4 regions of the Streptomyces sp. NPDC003635 genome follow, and region 1 is predicted to be linked to each of the others. Evidence: riboswitches for the same ligand, from Rfam matches in the RefSeq annotation. Region 1 holds a riboswitch; each other region holds the start of a gene.
The links. Region 1 has a riboswitch for cyclic di-AMP ahead of ACWDRW_RS05345 (NlpC/P60 family protein). Riboswitches for the same ligand answer to the same signal wherever they lie in the genome.
Positions count from the first base shown of each region.

Region 2: another riboswitch for cyclic di-AMP. It lies ahead of ACWDRW_RS00060 (M23 family metallopeptidase); the one in region 1 lies ahead of ACWDRW_RS05345 (NlpC/P60 family protein).
Region 3: another riboswitch for cyclic di-AMP. It lies ahead of ACWDRW_RS11395 (transglycosylase family protein); the one in region 1 lies ahead of ACWDRW_RS05345 (NlpC/P60 family protein).
Region 4: another riboswitch for cyclic di-AMP. It lies ahead of ACWDRW_RS39505 (peptidoglycan DD-metalloendopeptidase family protein); the one in region 1 lies ahead of ACWDRW_RS05345 (NlpC/P60 family protein).

Region 1 is NZ_JBSFOK010000004.1:8,732-13,232, forward strand. It holds gene ACWDRW_RS05335 (hypothetical protein) at 1-211, shown strand, start outside; gene ACWDRW_RS05340 (tellurite resistance/C4-dicarboxylate transporter family protein) at 189-1,196, opposite strand; gene ACWDRW_RS05345 (NlpC/P60 family protein) at 1,427-2,629, opposite strand; cyclic di-AMP (ydaO/yuaA leader) riboswitch at 2,638-2,808, opposite strand; gene ACWDRW_RS05350 (ScyD/ScyE family protein) at 3,076-4,152, shown strand; gene pcrA (DNA helicase PcrA) at 4,216-4,501, shown strand, end outside.
Region 2 is NZ_JBSFOK010000001.1:16,257-20,757, forward strand. It holds gene ACWDRW_RS00055 (PrsW family intramembrane metalloprotease) at 1-768, shown strand, start outside; gene ACWDRW_RS00060 (M23 family metallopeptidase) at 843-1,862, opposite strand; cyclic di-AMP (ydaO/yuaA leader) riboswitch at 1,874-2,032, opposite strand; gene ACWDRW_RS00065 (PP2C family protein-serine/threonine phosphatase) at 2,263-3,345, opposite strand; tRNA gene ACWDRW_RS00070 (tRNA-Met) at 3,546-3,619, opposite strand; gene ACWDRW_RS00075 (alginate lyase family protein) at 3,671-4,501, opposite strand, start outside.
Region 3 is NZ_JBSFOK010000009.1:40,476-44,976, reverse strand. It holds gene ACWDRW_RS11405 (cytochrome P450 family protein) at 1-357, shown strand, start outside; gene ACWDRW_RS11400 (LysM peptidoglycan-binding domain-containing protein) at 613-1,653, shown strand; cyclic di-AMP (ydaO/yuaA leader) riboswitch at 1,851-2,016, shown strand; gene ACWDRW_RS11395 (transglycosylase family protein) at 2,021-2,707, shown strand; gene eno (phosphopyruvate hydratase) at 3,040-4,329, shown strand; gene ACWDRW_RS11385 (FtsB family cell division protein) at 4,441-4,501, shown strand, end outside.
Region 4 is NZ_JBSFOK010000090.1:6,188-10,688, forward strand. It holds gene ACWDRW_RS39500 (SGNH/GDSL hydrolase family protein) at 1-554, opposite strand, end outside; gene ACWDRW_RS39505 (peptidoglycan DD-metalloendopeptidase family protein) at 819-1,787, opposite strand; cyclic di-AMP (ydaO/yuaA leader) riboswitch at 1,792-1,951, opposite strand; gene ACWDRW_RS39510 (tyrosine-protein phosphatase) at 2,441-3,226, shown strand; gene ACWDRW_RS39515 (DUF6126 family protein) at 3,236-3,358, opposite strand; gene ACWDRW_RS39520 (helix-turn-helix domain-containing protein) at 3,355-3,975, opposite strand; gene ACWDRW_RS39525 (aspartate aminotransferase family protein) at 4,041-4,501, opposite strand, start outside.

The sequences.
Region 1 (4,501 bases):
GCTGGTCACCGGCGTGATCCTGGTCGGGCTGAACCAGGCGGACGACCAGACGGTCGACAACGTCAAGATCGGCGTGAAGCTGGCCCTGCTGATCGTGATCCTCGGTCTCGTCTACGTGAAGCGGGACGACGAGAAGGTGGACAAGAACCTCTTCGGCCTGGTGGGCCTGCTCACCACGGCGAACATCTTCATCGCCGTGCTGTGGACGTGAGCTCGGCCTCCTCGGCCGCGGCGGCGGCGTAGGTCCGCTCCTCCCGCGCCGCCCCCACGGCGACGGCCAGCCAGGCCGCGACGGCGATCCACAGCAGGACCTCGCCGGGGGTCTCGAGCCAGGGCACATCGACGGCGGCGGCCACCGACAGGGTCGCCGCCGCCGTCATGCCGAGGGGGAACACGGTCGACCAGCGGCGGACGTCGTAGCGGGTCCGCGGGCGGACCAGCTCGGCGACGACGAGTACCGCGTACCAGGCCAGGTCGAGCACCAGCAGGGCGACGGTGACCGTGTGCAGGACGTCGTCGGCGTCCTCGTTCCACAGGTACAGCCGCGGCCCGTCGGCGGCGATCAGCTTGGACCCGGCGAGCGCCGAGATGGCCAACGCACCGCCCGCGACCCACTGGTCACCGGCGCCCTCGAACACCTGCCGCGGATCGAACAGGGCGAGGGCGCAGGCGTACAGGACGAGGCCCAGCCAGAACAGCACGAGCGCCGCGTGCGCGAGCCAGGCCGAGGACTCCGCCGCGGCGAGGACGGCGCCGAGCACCGCGAGCCCCTGAGTGGCCACACAGCCGAGGAACACCGCGCCGGGCATCGGGCGCCGCCAGCGCCGTACGACGTAGAGCAGGCCCGGCCACAGCAGCGCGGCCAGGGCCAGCAGCGCCTCGGCCAGGTGCTGCCAGCCCAGCAGGGAGAAGCGGGTGCCGAGCACGGTCGTCGCCGCGACGGCGGTGAGCGCGGCGGGCGTGCCGGCCTCCTGCCGCCAGCGCTCCGGCTGCCCCACCAGTCGTACGACGAAGTCCGCGGCGAGGCCCAGCCAGGCGACGCAGCCCACGGCCAGGGCGATCCGGGACAGGACCTCGTACCCGGTGAGATGCAGTCCGACCGAGACGATGCCGGTCGCCATCACCGCGGCACCGGCCGCCGGAGGACGCAGCGCCCACCAGGCGCGGAGTGAGCGAAGGGCAGAGGTGCCGGGCATGCGGCCGATGCTAAAGATCCCCGGGCGCGTTCCCCGCGGGCCACGCGCGCGTGGGGGACGAAAGCACCCACGCGCGTGAGGCGTGGCCTCCGGGGCCGGACGCGCGCAAGCGGGAGGCACCGAGAAGCAAGCCCCCGCGCCGTGCCTATCGGCTCCGGGCAGGCCGCCCGGGAGCGGGGATCCGGGCGGGGGCATCGGAAGGGACGCCCCCGCGCGCGTGCCGCCCAGGCTCAGGCGGGGCGGACCACGCTGTGGATCGAGCCCTCGCCGTCGTAGTAGATCGACTCCTCGCGCACGTACGTGCCGGGCTTCGGGGCGTGGATCATCATGCCGTTGCCGATGTAGATGCCGACGTGGGTGATGTCGTCGTAGAAGAAGACGAGGTCGCCGGGCCGGGCGTTGGCGAGGGAGACCGTGGTGCCGGCGTTGACCTGGTCGTAGGTGACGCGCGGGATGTCCACGCCCGCGGCCTTCCAGGCGGCCTGGGTGAGGCCCGAGCAGTCGTAGGAGTCCGGGCCCGTGGCGCCCCAGACGTACGGCTTGCCGATCTGCGCGCGGGCGAAGGCGAGCGCCTTCTCGGCCTTCGTGGCGTAGGAGGAGTCCGCCGTGGCGTCGGTCTCGCTGGTGCCGGTCGAGGTGGAGCCGGTCGAGGCGGAGCCGGAGCCGGTGGAGCCGCTCTCCTGCTGCTGGGCCGCCTCCGCGGCCTCCTCGCGGCGCTGCTCCTCCGCCGCCTGCTGCTCAGCCAGCTCGGCCGCCTTGCGCGCGGCCTCCTCCTGCTTCTTGCGCTCGATCTCCGCGAGCCGCGCCTTCTCCTCGGCCGTGAGCTCGGAGAGCAGCTCCCGCGCGTCGGAGAGCTTCTTCTGGACCGTGGACTTGGCGGTCTTCAGATCGCTCTGCGACTCGTTCAGCGTCTGGAGGCTCTCGGTGGCCTCCTGGCGCTTCTTCATCGTCTCGGACTGCTGCGTGATGTAGTCGTCGACCGCTTCCTTCTGACGGCCGGTCATCCGGTTCATCAGCTGGGTCTGGTCGAAGTAGTCCTGCGGGGTGTCGGCCAGCAGGAAAGTCGCGGTGTCGGGGGCGGAGGCACCGGTCCGGTACTGCGCGGCGGCGAAGGAACCGAGTTCCTCCCGCGCGTCGTTGAGCTTCTGGGTGCGCTTGGCGACGTCGTCGAGGAGCGTGTCGACCTGCTTGCGCTGCTTGGTCGTCTTCTCCTTGGCCGCGTTGTACTTCTCGGTCGCCGTCTCCGCCTGGCGGTAGAGGTCATCGACCTTCTTCTCGACCTCTTCGAGACTCGGCTTGTCGTCCGTGGCCGGGCTGGCGTTGGCCGTCTGGGACAGCAGGGCCACGGAGGTGAGAGCGGCGGTGGCCAGAGCAGGGGTGCGTATGCCTGCTACGCGCGTACCGGCGGGACGCGACTTGCGGTGCGACGCCAAGGGAGGCGACTCCTTCCGTACTCCGCCTACCGAGTTAGCTGTCGGGTTCGGGCGGGTGGTTAGGAAGGGTTGCCCTACGACCACGTCCCGGTGAGGGAGTTGGGTCGATTCACCCCAATGTCGGTGGGTCCCCGGCTCCGGTTGCCGTGGGCGGGCAACGGACTCGGCGGAGGCCGCGCGGCCCGGCGGGGTTCGCCGGTGGGGGTCGTACGGCCTGCCCGGCACGGTAGCCAACTCGTGTGGCCCCTGTGAAGGTTGATGGGTGATATGCCCGATACATTTTCGTGACCTTGGGTCAGGGCTTTGCGCGGCGTGGTCAATACGGACGGATCTGCAGCGACATGTACGTATTTTCTTCGGAGTGACGTCTTCCGCCCGCTTCCGGACGCTAGCTTCCAGCCAGCCGCGGTCGTGTGAGCCGCGGTGGGTGAGTAGGGGGTACGGGCATGAGGAAGCGCACGTCACTCGTCGTCGCCACGGGCGTCGCGCTCGCCGCCACGGCGGGCGTCGCGCCCGCCGGCGCGAGCGGGGGAGGGGACGGCCGGCCGGTCGTCCGGGTGATCGCGAGCGGGCTCGACAACCCGCGCCAGCTCTCGTACGACCAGGGGCGGCTGTACGTCGCCGAGGCCGGCCGGGGCGGCGGGAAATGCATCGGTGAGGGGCCGGAGGGGGAGACCTGCGTCGGGCTCACCTCGGCCGTCACCAAGATCTACTGGGACGGGGGCGCGTGGAAGCACCACAGGGTGGTGAAGGGGCTGCCCTCGGGCGCCGCCCCCGACGGCGGCTTCGCCACCGGCGTCGACGGTGTCTCCGCCCGGTACGGCGAGGTGTGGGGCGTGGAGACCTTCGTGCCGCCGGAGGCCGGGGTGCCCACGAGCCCGCCCTGGAACACCCTCGGCAAGCTGCTGCGCATCGGCCACGGGAAGGCGAAGATCGCCGCCGACGTGTCGGCCGTGGAGCTGAAGTACAACCCGCACAAGGCGAGCCTGGAGTCCAACCCGTACGCCGTCCTGGCCCTCCCGGACGGCCGGAAGATCGTCGCGGACGCGGCCGGCAACGACCTCGTCGAGATCTCCAAGTCCGGCAAGGCCCGTCCCCTCACGGTCTTCCCGGACCACAACGGCCGTGAGTCCGTCCCCACGTCCCTGGCGCTCGGCCCCGACGGCAAGCTCTACGTCGGCGAGCTGAACGGCCTCACCGAGAAGCCCACAGCGCGCGTGTGGCGCGTCGACCCCTGGAGCGGCAAGATCCTCGGCTGGAAGTCCGGCTTCGGCCCGATCAGCGGCCTCGCGGTCAACGGCGGCGGCGACCTCTACGTCAGCCAGCTCTTCGGCGGCGTAGTGACGAAGGTCTCGAACGGCAGGCGTACGCACGTGAAGGTGCCGTTCCCCGCGGGCGTCGCCGTCGACCCCCACGACGGAAAGGTCTACGTCTCGGCCTGGTCGGTCGCGGACCGTGACGGCACTGTTCTGGAGGGCGAGAAGACCCCGGGCGGCCAGGTCTGGAAGATCCTCGGCTTCTGAAACCAGCCGATCTCCTCAGGGTGGCGGCGGGCTGTCAGTGGGGCGCCCTAGACTCGGAGAGCGATGAGCAGCCTCTTTGATGACAGCTTCCTGGCCGATCTCCAGGGTCCTCGGGCCCACGAGGAAGAACCGCCGCCGCCCGAGGACGAGCACGCTCCGGAGCCCGTTCCGGACGATCTGTTCGGCGGAAAGTTCGACGTGCCGCCGGACCGGGACGCCTACTACCGCGACGGCGCCCCGCGTCCGGCGATCGACGCGGCCGCGCTCATCGAGGGGCTCAACGAGAACCAGCGCGCGGCCGTCGTCCACTCCGGCACCCCCCTGCTCATCGTGGCGGGCGCCGGCTCCG
Region 2 (4,501 bases), on a different contig from region 1:
TTCGGCACCGACCAGCTCACCGGCGACAGCGGCATCGCCTCCGTCACCGCCGCGACCTTCTTCGTGCGCATCGTCATGTCCCCCTTCGCGCACCCCCTCTTCACCGTCCTCACCGGTATCGGCTTCGGTGTCGCCGCGCTCTCCGGCGACCGTCAGCGCTGGCGGCGCGTGCTGCTTCCGCTGTCCGGGCTGCTGCTCGCGATGGGCCTGCACGCGATGTGGAACGGCTCGTCGGTCTTCGGTCCGTACGGCTTCTTCGCGGTGTACGCGGCGATCATGGTGCCCGCGTTCGGGTTGCTGACCTGGCTGGTGATCTGGACTCGCCAGCGCGAATTGCGCACCGTGCGCGAGGAGCTGCCCGCCTACGCGGTCGCCGGCTGGCTCACCCCCGGCGAGCCCTTCGCGCTGAGCTCGATGCGGGCCCGGCGCCTGGCCCGTCAGTACGCCCGCCGTCACGCCGGAAAGCGGGCGGCGCGGGAGGTGGCGCACTACGAGGCGTACGCGACCTCCCTGGCGTTCCTGCGGCACCGGGGCCGCCGGGGCCGCGCGGGCGCCGACTTCGTCGTACGGGAAGCGGAGTTGCTGGGGGAACTGTGGCGGCGCCGGGAGATCGCGCGGCCCGCCCTGGACCACGCGGCCCGGGTCACCGCCCCGCCGGTGCCGGTGCTGCCGCCTCCGTGGCCGGTCCACGGGGTGTACGGAAACCCGGCGCAGCCGACCTACCAGGCCTATCCCGCGTACCCGGGGTACAACCCGTACCGCACGTAGACATGCGTAACCGGCAGCCCTGACGTCGGGGGGATGTGCCGTCAGGACCGCCGGGGATCACACGGGGGGCTGAATCAGGGGTTGAGGCCCTTGCTGCGCAGCCAGGCCAGCGGGTCGATGCCGGAGGTGGACCCCTCGGGGTGGACCTCCATGTGCAGGTGGGCGCCGGTCACGTTGCCGGTCGCGCCCACGCGCCCGATGACGTCACCGGTGTTGACCTTCTGGCCGACGCTGACGCTGATCGAGGACTGGTGCGCGTACCAGATCTCGGTGCCGTCCTCCAGGGTGAGCACGGTCTTGTAGCCGTAGGAGCCGTCCCAGCCCGCCGCCGTGATCGTGCCGGTGTGGACCGCCTTGAGGAGGGTACCTGTGGGAGCGGCGAAGTCGAGGCCGGTGTGGTAGCCGGAGGACCACAGCGACCCGGCCTGACCGAAGGTCGAGGTGAGGGTGTACGAGGACGTGGGCAGCGCGAACTGCTTGGCGAGCTGGGCCAGCCGCTCGGCCTCGGCCTTCTCGCGGGCCTCCTCCTCCGCCTTCTCCTTGGCGGCCTGGGCCTTGGCCTCGGCCTCCTTCTCCGCCTTCGCGGCGGCTTCCGCGGCGGCCTTCTCGGCGGCAGCGGCGGCGGCCTCGGCGGCCTTGGTGTCGACCTGGTCCTGCTGCTGCTCGGCCTGGGCCATGATGCGGGCGCGCAGCGCCTCGCCGGCGTCGGCGGCCTGCTCGGTCCCGGTGGTGGTGACCCCGATGTTGCTGAGCGGGGTGGTGTCGGCCTCGGGAGCCTCGTCCGCGGAGTCGTTGATCAGCGGCAGGTCGGGCATGGTGATCGCGACCGGCGGCTTGCCGGACTGCGCGCTGGCCATGCCGCCCGCGCCGACGGCGGCTATGACGCCGACGCCGAGAACCGTGGAGCTGCGGGCGAGTCCGCCGCGCTGCTTGGCGACGCGGTGCCGGCCGCGTACCGGGCGAATGGACTCCGCGGTGGGGTTCCACTCCTCCCAAGGGCCCTCGTCGGTGCGGTGGCTGCCGTAGCCGAAAGCCTCGGTGTCACGCTGGCTCGGCACGAACGGGGCCTCAGGGCCAGGCCGGTTTGACGCCACGTGGGCGTGCTCCTTTCCTTCCTTCTCGCCTACCGGGTTAGCTGACGGGTTCGGAGCAGGAAGGTCTCCTACGCGCGTATATCCGCCGTTTCATGTCCGGCGAAATACGAGCGATTCACCCCAAGTTGGTGGTTCCCCGGTTCCCTTACGGGATTCGGCGCGTGCGCACGGAGCCGACTCTTGTGACGGCTGGGACGACCGCGCTGCGTTATCGAACGTTAATAGACCCGGGGCGCTGATTCCAAGCTGTTCCTCTTGATCATTAACGATTCCGGCCTGGACTTTCGGGTCACCAGGGGGCCAAATCGGGCGAGTTGGCCACGCTTCAGGTGTCACAGTAGTGCTGACGGTGTGTCAGTTGTTATGCGGAGGGCGTCTGTCCGGTCACCCCCGGTGACGGTCAGGGCCGTCGCACGGCGAGCAGCGCCATGTCGTCCGCCATCCCTCCCCCGCTGTGCCGGCGCACCTCCTCGGCGAGGGTCCGGATCAGCGTGCCGGGATCGGCGAAGGTGCGGCCGGCCAGCCGCAGCTCGGGGTCGTAGAAGGCGCCGTGCGCGTCCCGGGCCTCGGACAGTCCGTCGGTGTGCAGCAGCAGGGTGGTGCCGGGCGGGAAGGGGACCTCGTCGGCTGTGGCCGGCCAGTTGCCCAGCTCGCTCATGCCCAGGGGCAGCGCGGGCTCCCGGGCGGGCAGCGGGCGCACGGTGCCGTCGGGGTACAGCAGCAGCGGTGGCGGATGACCGCGGTTGACGACCCGTACGCCCCCGTCGCCGTGCGGGAGTTCGGCGAGTACGGCGGTGGTGAACCCCTCGACGGCGTCGATCCCGTCGCGCCGGGAGCCCTCCCGGTTCAGCGCCCGCTCCAGCCGCTGCGCGACCGCCTCCAGGGTCGGCTCCTGCTCGGCGGCCTCGCGGAACGCCCCGATGACGACGGCGACGGCCGCGACCGCCCCCATCCCCTTGCCGCGCACGTCACCGACGACGAGCCGGACGCCATAGGTGCTGTCCTGCACCGCGTACAGATCGCCGCCGATGAACGCGTCGGCCTGCGCCGCCTCGTAGCGGGCGGCGATCTCGTACCCGCCGAGCCGCTCCATGGGCAGGGGCAGGACGGCGCGCTGGGTGGCCTCGGCGATCTCGCGCTGCGAGGCGAGCCGCAGATGGCCCTGGCGCACGACGAGATTGAGCCCGGTGGCCAGGACGGCGACCGTGACGACGGTGAGCACCTCGGTGACCGTGTCCGCGTCGAGGCCGAAGCCGAAGCGGACATGGACGCCGTAGGTGGCTATCAGGGCCCCGATCCCGGTGACGACGGTGCCGAGGAGACTGAAGAACGGCGCGGCGACCAGCGGCGCGGCGGTGAAGAAGGGGACCGGGGTGTAGCCGCGGGGAGTGACGAAGTCGTACAGGACTCCGCCCGCGATGAGCAGCGCCGGGAGCAGCCGGACGAAAGTGCGTGCGGGCGGGACGCGCCGTGCGTTCGCCACCCCTGAGATCCGCACCGCCGCCTCCCACCACGTCCGCCGTCCCTCCAGGTTTCCCGGAGCGGGGGCGGGGGGCGATCGGGGTGGGCCGAGTGGATGAGACCGGGAACACACACGGAACGGACCGCGAACGGCCATGACACCCACGCGGAAACGACTGAGGGCCGGAACTCGTTGAACGAGTTCCGGCCCTCGGCCTTCAGTAGCGGGGACAGGATTTGAACCTGCGACCTCTGGGTTATGAGCCCAGCGAGCTACCGAGCTGCTCCACCCCGCGTCGGTGAAACCAGTGTACGTCATCCGCGGGACACGAAGCACACACGTTTGTTCACGCGGCGGGGTTCCCGGCGTGGGTCAGGGTCTCCCAGGCCACGAAGAGGTTGTCGGTACCGGCCGGGCGGGTCTTCTCGGCGAGCCTGCGGGCGGCCGGGACGGAGCCGCCGCGCCGGTCCTCCAGATGGTTGAGGGCGACCTCGAGATCGGGCCCGAGGGTCCGCTCGACCTCGCCCCCGCACAGCCACCCCGGCGCCGGCTCCCCCAGCTGGTGGCGGGCGTGCAGTGCCATCGCGGCCGTCAGCCGGTCCTCGGCCTCTCCGTACAGATCGACGCCCTGGTGCCAGGCGGTCTCGGCGATGTGGGCGGTGGCGGCGAGGGAGCGGCCGACATGCGCGAAGTCGCGGCAGGTCTCCTGGGTGAGGCCCGTCCGGTACGTCGTCTGGTCGAACCAGTACGACGCCAGCCGCTGCGGGGTGTTCATGCCGGACCCGGCCGGGGTGAGCGGGAGGCGGCCGTCCTTCTCCAGGTAGAAGTAGGCGGGTACGCGGTCGCGGTAGCGGGCGAGGGCGTGGTCGAAGGTCGCGTGGTCGTCGAGGAAGACGGCGATGGAGATGGCGGCGTCGGTGGTGACGAGGTCCCGGTCGCCGTTGACGTCCGGGACCTTCTGGGTGACCTGGGGCAGGTGGGCGGTGCGCAGCATGCGCTCGAAGCGGGCCACGCGGTCCGGCGGCCAGCCCGACCCGGGGCTGTACCGGACGATCTCGGCGGCCCGGGCCCATGTGGATCCGGTCCACCCCGCCTGCAGCCCGGCGTCCTCCCCGGTGTGCCGCTTCAGCGTCGCCGACCAGGCGTCCATGATCTCCCTGGCCTTGAGGGCGTGCCT
Region 3 (4,501 bases), on a different contig from region 1:
CTGGCGACCTGGCGGTTCGCCACGCGGCCGCTCAGCATCGGCGGCCAGGACATCGGCGCCGGCGACCCCGTGCTGGTCGTGCTCGCCGCCGCCGACCGGGACCCGGCCCGGTTCGACGCGCCCGACACCCTCGACCTCGCCCGGCGCGACAACCAGCACCTCGGTTACGGCCATGGCATCCACTACTGCCTGGGTGCCCCGCTCGCCCGGCTGGAGGGCCAGACCGCGCTGGCCACCCTCCTGACCCGGCTGCCGGATCTGCGACTCGCCGCCGATCCCACCGACCTGCGCTGGCGCGGCGGCCTCATCATGCGCGGACTGCGCACGCTCCCGGTCGAGTTCACGCCCGGCGCCTGAGCTCTCCTTCGACCGAGTTCAGGCCCCCGCGCCTGAACTCCCCCTTCCGGTCGAGTGCACGCCCACCTCCCCCTGAGGAGCCGTCAGGTCAAACGTGACACGCCCTCAAGTTCGTGATCTTCACGTGATCTGCGCGGCATTAACTTGTGACAAGTGATCGTCTGCCGATACGTTCACTCGTCAGCGCGACGCCTCGCGCCACCGGAAACACGGCGGGCGTCGCGCCGGTCCCTGCTGTCTTCGAAAGGCCCCCGCATGCTCTCCGGGAACGGTCGTCACCGTCGCCCCCGCCAGGCTCCGGCTCTCATCGTCGCGGCCGGAGTGACCGGCTCCGCCATCGCCATCCCGCTGCTCGGCGCTTCGGGCGCCAGCGCCGCCGAGGGCAACACGTGGGACAGGGTCGCGGAATGCGAGAGCGGCGGCTCCTGGAGCGAGGACAGCGGCAACGGCTACTACGGCGGTCTCCAGGTCACCCAGGAGAACTGGGAGCGGTACGGCGGTACGACGTACGCCGACAGCGCGGACCAGGCCAGCCGCTCCCAGCAGATAGCCGTCGCCGAGCGCATCCTCGCCGACCAGGGCCTCGCCGCCTGGCCGACCTGCGGCCCGCTCTCCGGCCTGGACGCCAAGTCCGGTTCGGTCGGCATCGACACGGGCGTCGAGGAAGAGACGGATTCCCCCGGATCGTCCGAATCGGGCAACTCGTCCAACGCGTCGGGTTCGTCAGGCCTGCTGGACTCCCTCGGCGGTAACGCCTCCGAGTCCGCGGGCGACTCGGGCTCCGGCTCCGGCTCGGGAGCGGGCTCCGGCGCCTCCGTGTCGCCCGAAGCGTCGAGCGGCTCTGCGGAGTCGACGGGCTCGACCGAGTCGGCAAAACCGGATAAGTCGGACAAGTCCACCGAGTCGGCGAGGCCTTCGGGGTCCGATGGGTCGAAGGGGTCGTCCGAAAAGTCCGGCTCGTCCGGTCCGTCCGGCTCCTCCGAGAGTGACCCCGCGCGTGAGGTCGACGGCCTGTTCACGGGGATCTCCGGACTGGACAACTCGGACAACATCCTCTGGGTCGGGAGCGATTCCACCCTCGTCGACACCGGCGTCGGTCGTCATCGCGGCAAGCCCGCGGACGAGAGCGGGGCGGACGGTTCGTACCTCGTGCGCGCCGGCGACACCCTCGCGAGCATCGCCGACTCCCTTGACCTCAGTGGCGGATGGCGCGGGCTCTATGCCGCCAACGAGTCGGCCATCGGTCCCGACCCCAGCCGTATCACTCCCGGTCAGACCCTTGAAGTAGGGGACTAACCGGTCGAAAACCAGGGCCAGTTCGCGTCACACTTCGCACTGAATGTCCGCTTTGGTGAAAGTGTGGGATGAGTCTCAGAAGCCCTGATCGTCTTTGAAATTCCGCGGATCGCCTGTCTACGGTCATGACCGCTCGCAAGCAGCGGGCCCCGACTGCCGCACGCCGAATCCTGCCGGTGGCCGTCCGGGAACAGTCGTCGCGTCATGCGCCGTAGGCAGGAGCGGGGGACCCAAGGTAAGCGCCGCGCCGGTCGGTTGACCGGAGCGGCTTGGGGTGGAGCCGTACGCCGAAAGGTGTACGGCCGGGCAACTCAACCGGCCCGAACCCGACAGCTCACCTCGCAGGCGTCGGTGAGGGGATCGATCCATGCTGTTTTCCGGCAAGGGCAAGCACCGTCGTCCGTCCAAGGCCACTCGCGCCATCGCCATCGCCGGTGTCACCGGCGCCGCCGTCGCCGCCCCGCTGATGGCGGCCGGCAACGCCTCCGCCGCCACCGCCTCCGAGTGGGACGCCGTCGCCCAGTGCGAGTCCGGCGGCAACTGGTCCATCAACACCGGCAACGGCTACTACGGCGGCCTGCAGTTCTCGGCCTCCACCTGGGCCGCGTACGGCGGCACGGCCTACGCCTCCACCGCCGACCAGGCCTCCAAGGCGCAGCAGATCGAGATCGCCGAGAAGGTTCTCGCGGGCCAGGGCAAGGGTGCCTGGCCGCACTGCGGCGTCGGCCTGTCGAACGCCACGTACAGCGGTGGCTCCAGCACCTCCGGCTCCACCGAGAGCACCGAGAGCAGCACCCCGGCGCCGCGTGAGACCGAGCAGCCGGCCTCCCGCTCCGCCGAGCGCCCGGCCGCCAAGAAGACCGTCACCACCCCGACCGGCAAGAAGGTCAAGAAGGGTGACGGCGAGTACAAGGTCGCCAAGGGCGACACCCTCAGCACCATCGCCGAGGAGCACGACGTCAAGGGCGGCTGGGAGAAGCTCTACCAGCTCAACAAGGACATCGTTGAGGACGCCGACCTGATCTACCCCGGTCAGCAGCTGCACCTCAAGTAATCCCGTAGCCGAACCACAGGGCCCTCCCATGCGAGTCCTCCATACTGGAGGCCTCGTGAGGGTCACCCCCCGTCCCCACGGGCTCCCCGCCCCGGTGCGTGTTCCCCCGTACGCACCGGGGCGGGGTTTTTCTTCCGTGAGCGGTCCTTCTACGAGCAGTTCTTCTCCCGTAGTTCACGGATCCTTTGTTCCGGCGAGAAACAATGGGTACCGTCTGTCCTTGTCCACGGGACGGTCGGTCGGCTGGCCGATGTCCCTCAGGCGGTTAGGCTCTAGTCGCAAGGCTCACGTGCCCCGCACTTCCAGCGTCACATCCCATGAAGGAGATGCTCGTGCCGTCCATCGACGTCGTCGTAGCCCGGGAAATCCTGGACTCCCGAGGCAACCCCACGGTCGAGGTCGAGGTCGGCCTCGACGACGGCAGCACGGGTCGTGCCGCCGTTCCGTCCGGCGCCTCCACCGGCGCCTTCGAGGCCATCGAGCTCCGCGACGGCGACCCGAACCGCTACCAGGGCAAGGGTGTCGAGAAGGCCGTCCTCGCCGTCATCGAGCAGATCGGCCCGGAGCTGGTCGGCTACGACGCCACCGAGCAGCGCCTGATCGACCAGGCCATGTTCGACCTGGACGCCACCGACAACAAGGGCTCCCTCGGCGCCAACGCCATCCTCGGCGTCTCGCTCGCCGTCGCCCACGCCGCCTCCGAGGCCAGCGACCTCCCGCTCTTCCGCTACCTGGGCGGCCCGAACGCGCACCTGCTGCCGGTGCCGATGATGAACATCCTGAACGGCGGCTCGCACGCCGACTCCAACGTGGACATCCAGGAGTTCATGATCGCCCCGATCGGCGCGGAGTCCTTCTCCGAGGCACTGCGCTGGGGCGCCGAGGTCTACCACACCCTCAAGAAGGTCCTGAAGACGAAGGGCCTGTCCACCGGTCTCGGCGACGAGGGCGGCTTCGCCCCGAACCTGGAGTCCAACCGCGCCGCCCTCGACCTCATCATCGAGGCCATCAAGGAGGCCGGTTACACCCCCGGCGAGCAGATCGCCCTCGCCCTCGACGTCGCCGCCTCCGAGTTCTACAAGGACGGCGTCTACACCTTCGAGGGCAAGGACCGCTCGGCCGCCGAGATGACGGAGTACTACGCCGAGCTCGTCGAGGCGTACCCGCTCGTCTCCATCGAGGACCCGCTGTTCGAGGACGACTGGGCCGGCTGGAACACCATCACCGCGAAGCTCGGTGACAAGGTCCAGATCGTCGGCGACGACCTCTTCGTCACCAACCCCGAGCGCCTCGCCCGCGGCATCGAGGAGGGCTCCGCCAACGCCCTGCTCGTCAAGGTCAACCAGATCGGCTCGCTGACCGAGACCCTGGACGCCGTCGAGATGGCCCAGCGCAACGGCTTCAAGTGCATGATGTCCCACCGCTCCGGTGAGACCGAGGACGTCACCATCGCCGACCTCGCCGTCGCCGTGAACTGCGGCCAGATCAAGACCGGCGCCCCGGCCCGCTCGGACCGCGTCGCCAAGTACAACCAGCTGCTGCGCATCGAGGAGATCCTCGACGACGCCGCGGTGTACGCCGGCCGCTCCGCGTTCCCCCGGTTTCGCTCCGCGAACCAGTAAGCACGGAAAGGGCTGAGCCTGCTGAAGGCATAGCCAGTCGTACGTACGTCCCCGTACTCGGTCCCGTACCGTGTGCGGGGACGTACGCGCGTGTGTGAACGGGAGTGAGAGATGGCCGTCAAGGACCGGGACCGTTTCTCCACCGCGACCAGGATCCGGTTGCTGGGCGAGC
Region 4 (4,501 bases), on a different contig from region 1:
CGCAGCGCCACGCGCGTGTGCCCCTCCGGCGAGAGGTGCAGCCGGTCGCCGTCCCAGGCGCGCCGGTCCTGCACGGTCTTCAGGGACCACAGGTCGAGCACCGGGCAGCCGTACCGGTCGGCGATGGCCCGCACATGCAGGTTGTACGTCGCGATCTTGCCGCGCAGATGCTTCAGCACGGGCACGCCACGGGTGTCGAAGCCGGTGGTCACCATGACCGTGCCGACCGCTTCGGTGAGCCGGGCGATAGCCCGCTCGAAACGCTCGGCGACCTCGTCGGGGTCGGTGCCGGGCCGGATGATGTCGTTGCCGCCTGCGCAGAACGAGACCAGGTCCGGGGCGAGTTCCATGGCCCGCGGGAGCTGGTCCGCCACGATCTGGTCCAGCAGTTTGCCGCGCACCGCCAGGTTCGTGTAGCTGAAGTCGCCCTCGGGCCGGCGGTCCGCGAGCAGCACCGCGAACCGGTCGGCCCAGCCGACGAACGCCCCGTCGGGGCCAGGGTCGCCGACGCCCTCGGTGAAGCTGTCCCCCACCGCCACGTACGACCCGATCACCGCTCTTTTGTCACTCTGCGAATCGTCTGCCACATCGGGTCATGATTCACCTTCGAATGTGACCTACGCGACCGTAGGCAGGGGTTGACGGACGGTGAGATAAGCCACTCTTCAAGCCTTCGCCAACTCCGGAATAGACACCGGATCACGGCTGTTGGGGCCTCGACCACCCTGCCCGGCACACCACACCGAAGGCCGGACCCGGGGATCGGGGGTCCGGCCTTCGGCGGCGTGTCAGGCAGGTGGTTCCGAGTGGAGCGTCCGTCAGAGGGAGACGCCCTGGGCGCGGAGGTAGGCGACCGGGTCGACGTCCGAGCCGTAGTCCGGCGTGGTGCGGATCTCGAAGTGCAGGTGCGGTCCGGTCGAGTTGCCGGTCGAGCCGGAGAGGCCGACCTGCTGGCCCGCCGTCACCGACTGACCGCTGGAGACGGACAGCGAGGACAGGTGGGCGTACTGGGCGTAGTGGCCATCGGCGAGCTGGATGACGACCTGGTTGCCGTACGCGCCGGCCCAGCCGGCCGAGACGACGGTGCCCGCGCCCACGGCCTTCAGCGAGGTGCCGGTCGGGACGACGAAGTCGACACCGGTGTGGTAACCGCTGGACCACATGCTGCCCGCGACCTTGTAGGCGGTGCCGACACCGGCGCCGGAGACCGGAGCGGTGAAGCCGCTGGCCGAGGACTGGGCGGCCTGCGTGGTCGTGGTCGCCTGGGCCTCGGAGGACTGCGAGGCCTCCGCGGACTGCGACGACTTGGCGGAGTCCGAGGAGGACGTGGCCGAGGACGGGGTGGAGGACTTCGCGGCCGGCTTCTCGGCGGTGGCCGTCGAGGCGGCCTTCTTGCCGATCGACAGCTTCAGACCCGGGTGGATCAGCGACGGGTCGGCACCGACGGCGGCACGGTTGTCCTGGTAGAGCTTCTCCCAGCCACCGCTGACATCCTGCTCGTCGGCGATCTTCGAGAGATAGTCCCCGGACCGCACCGTGTACGTCTTCGCACCGGTCGTCTTCTTCGCGGCGGCCTTCTTCTCGGCCGCCTTCTTGTCCGCAGCCTTCTTGTCTGCCGCCTGAACCGACTGAACGGCCTTTTCCGAAACGGACTGCGACGGGGCCGCGTGGGCGCCGGTGGCTCCCAGAAGCGGGAGGGCGAGCGCGGCGCCACCGGTTCCGGCGACGGCGATCGTGCGGGTGAAGCGCAGGGTCTTGGGACGGCGGTGCTTACCCTTCGCGGGCATGGCGAATTCCTCTCCGGCGCCTGCGAGGTGAGCTGTCGGGTGCGGACTGGAGATGTCCGGCCGCGCGCTGGGCACGACTTGACCCCGAGCCTGTTCCGGAGACCGGACCAGGCGGTGGTGCCTGTGGGTCCCCCGCTCCTGCCGTGCACGGGTGAGTGTGCGGATTCCGAGCGGCGGCAGGATTCGGCGTCCGCTCGGATGGGTGGGAACGTAAGCGACCAAGACGCAAAGGGACAAGCAGAAGGTTCCACCCGAACCCATCCCTCTTGATCCCTTGTGGGAATTCGCCGTCACTTTCCGTTCATTAGGAGGTGCCCGTTTCCCGCAAATGCCCTTGAAAAACGCTTGAATTACGTGGACATGACGGGCGACGCACCGTCACGGATATGACCCTGCTCACGTGACGTTGCTCCAGAGTCCTTTACTCCAGAGCGAGTTGGAATGAAGGCTGCAATTCGGACAGAAGGACCAGAAGCGGCGCAGCCGGAGAAGTGACGCATCACGACTGTTAGACAAATCGGCGATGAATGGGCAGGGTTTCAGCGCTGTTCGCCCGTTTTGCCGTATTCAATGGTCGGCCATGGTCCATGTCGTATCGTCGGACCGTGCCCGCGGACGAGCAGAGTCGGCGGCATCCGGTGGGAGGAGCCCAAGTGACGCAGCAGGTCCCGTCGACCGAGCCCGAGCTGGCCGGAGTGCGCAACTTCCGCGATGTCGGCGGACTGCCGACGGTGGACGGCCGCCGGGTGCGCCACGGCGTGCTGTTCCGCAGCGGTCATCTCGCGCACGCGACCGACGAGGACGCGGCGTTCCTCGGCTCCCTCGGCCTGCACACGATCTTCGACTTCCGCAACACCGCGGACCAGAAGCTGGAGGGCCCCGACGTCGAGCTGGCGGGGGTGCGCAATGTGAACCTGCCGCTGTCCGACCCGGCGGACGGCGCCGAGTTCTGGAAGATGGTCCGCGACGGCGAGATCGAGCAGCTGCGGGAGATCCTGGACGACGGCAAGGCCGCGAACCGGATGATCGAGTCGTACCGCATGATCATCAAGGAGCGCACGGCCGAGCACTCCCAGGTGCTGCACTCCCTCGCCGAGGACAGCGTCCCGGCCCTGATGCACTGCGCGGCGGGCAAGGACCGGGCCGGTCTGTCGATCGCGGTGACCCTGCTGGCACTGGGCGTCGAGCGCGAGGCGATCATCGCCGACTACCTGGAGTCGAACGCCAAGCACCGCCGCTACCGGGTGCAGCGCAACAACAGCCACACCCCCGAGGTCATGGAGCTGCTCAGCCCGCTCTTCGACGCGCGCGCCGAGTACCTGACGGCGGCCTTCGAGACCATCAAGGAGACCTGGGGCGACGTCGACAGCTACCTGGAGCAGGCGCTGCGGATCACCCCCGAGGTCCGGGAGCGCCTCCGGGAGCGCCTGCTCGACTGAGCCGTACGACTACTGCTTCGCCCCCAGCTCGAAGAGCAGGTAGATGAACGCGGCGAAGACGTGCCCCACCGCGATGTAGATGATCAGGCGGACCCACAGGGCGCGCGGGAACTTCTCCTCCATGTCGGTCATGGCGTCTCTCCGGTCGGTGAGGGGGTGGGCCCCAGGCACAACGTGGCCGTGGGGCTCTGCAGCAGGGTGTGGACGAACAGGAGCTCGACCCCGCCTTCGTCCAGGGCGGCGATCCGGTGCGGGGTCAGCGAGTCGAAGTGGGCACTGTCGCCCGGTGCGAGCCGGTGCGTGGTGTCCCCGAGGCGCAGCCGCAGCCGCCCGCTGAGGACGTAGAGCCACTCCTCGCCCGGGTGCACCCGCACGATGTCGCCCTGGGAGCCGAAGGGGACGTGCAGCCGCAGCGCCTGCATTCCGCGACCGGGCGCCCCGGCCTGCCGGTACGTCCAGCCGCCGGCCTCGGTCGGTTCCATGTCGGCGGCGCGCACCACGGCGTCCCGGTCGGCGACCGTCTCGCCGAGCAGCTCCGAGACGGTCGTACCGTAGATACGGGCGAGCGAGAGCAGCATCGGCAGTGAGGGCTGTCGCTGCCCGGTCTCCAGTCGGGAGAGATGGGCGGGCGAGAGCCCGGCGGCACGGGCCGCGGCCTCCAGGGTGAGGGAGGCCTGGCGCCGCAGTGCACGCAGCTGCGGCGCCACCTCGGGCAGGTCGTCGGCCGGCCCGGTCTCGGGAGAGCTCATGCTCTCCATTCAGCCGCAGATTTGCCTCTACGGCAAATTACTTGCCCCAGAGGCAAAGGCCGAGGTCACCTGTTCGCGACGGCCTGCTTCACCAGCGTCTTGCCGAAGTCCCACATCAGCCCGCCACCGCTGTGCGCGTCGTCCATCACCTCGGTGAAGGCGTCCACGAACCGCTCCACCTCCCGTTCGCCGACGATCAGCGGCGGGATCAGCTTGATCACCTCCAGATGATCGCCCGAGACCTGGGTGAGGATCCGGTGCCGCTGGAGCAGCGGAACGACGACCATCTGCGCGAACAGTCCCTTGCGGGCCGTCTGGAGCATGGTCCACCGGCCGCGCAGCCGCAGCGAGGAAGGCCGGCCGAACTCGATGCCGATCATCAGGCCCCGGCCGCGTACGTCGGCGAGCAGCTCGTACTTCTCGACCAGTGCCGCGAGCCGCGACCTCAGCAGCTCGCCCGTGGCGCGGGCGCCCGCGACGATCTGCTCGTTCTCCATGACGGCGAGCACGGCGAGCCCCGCCGCCA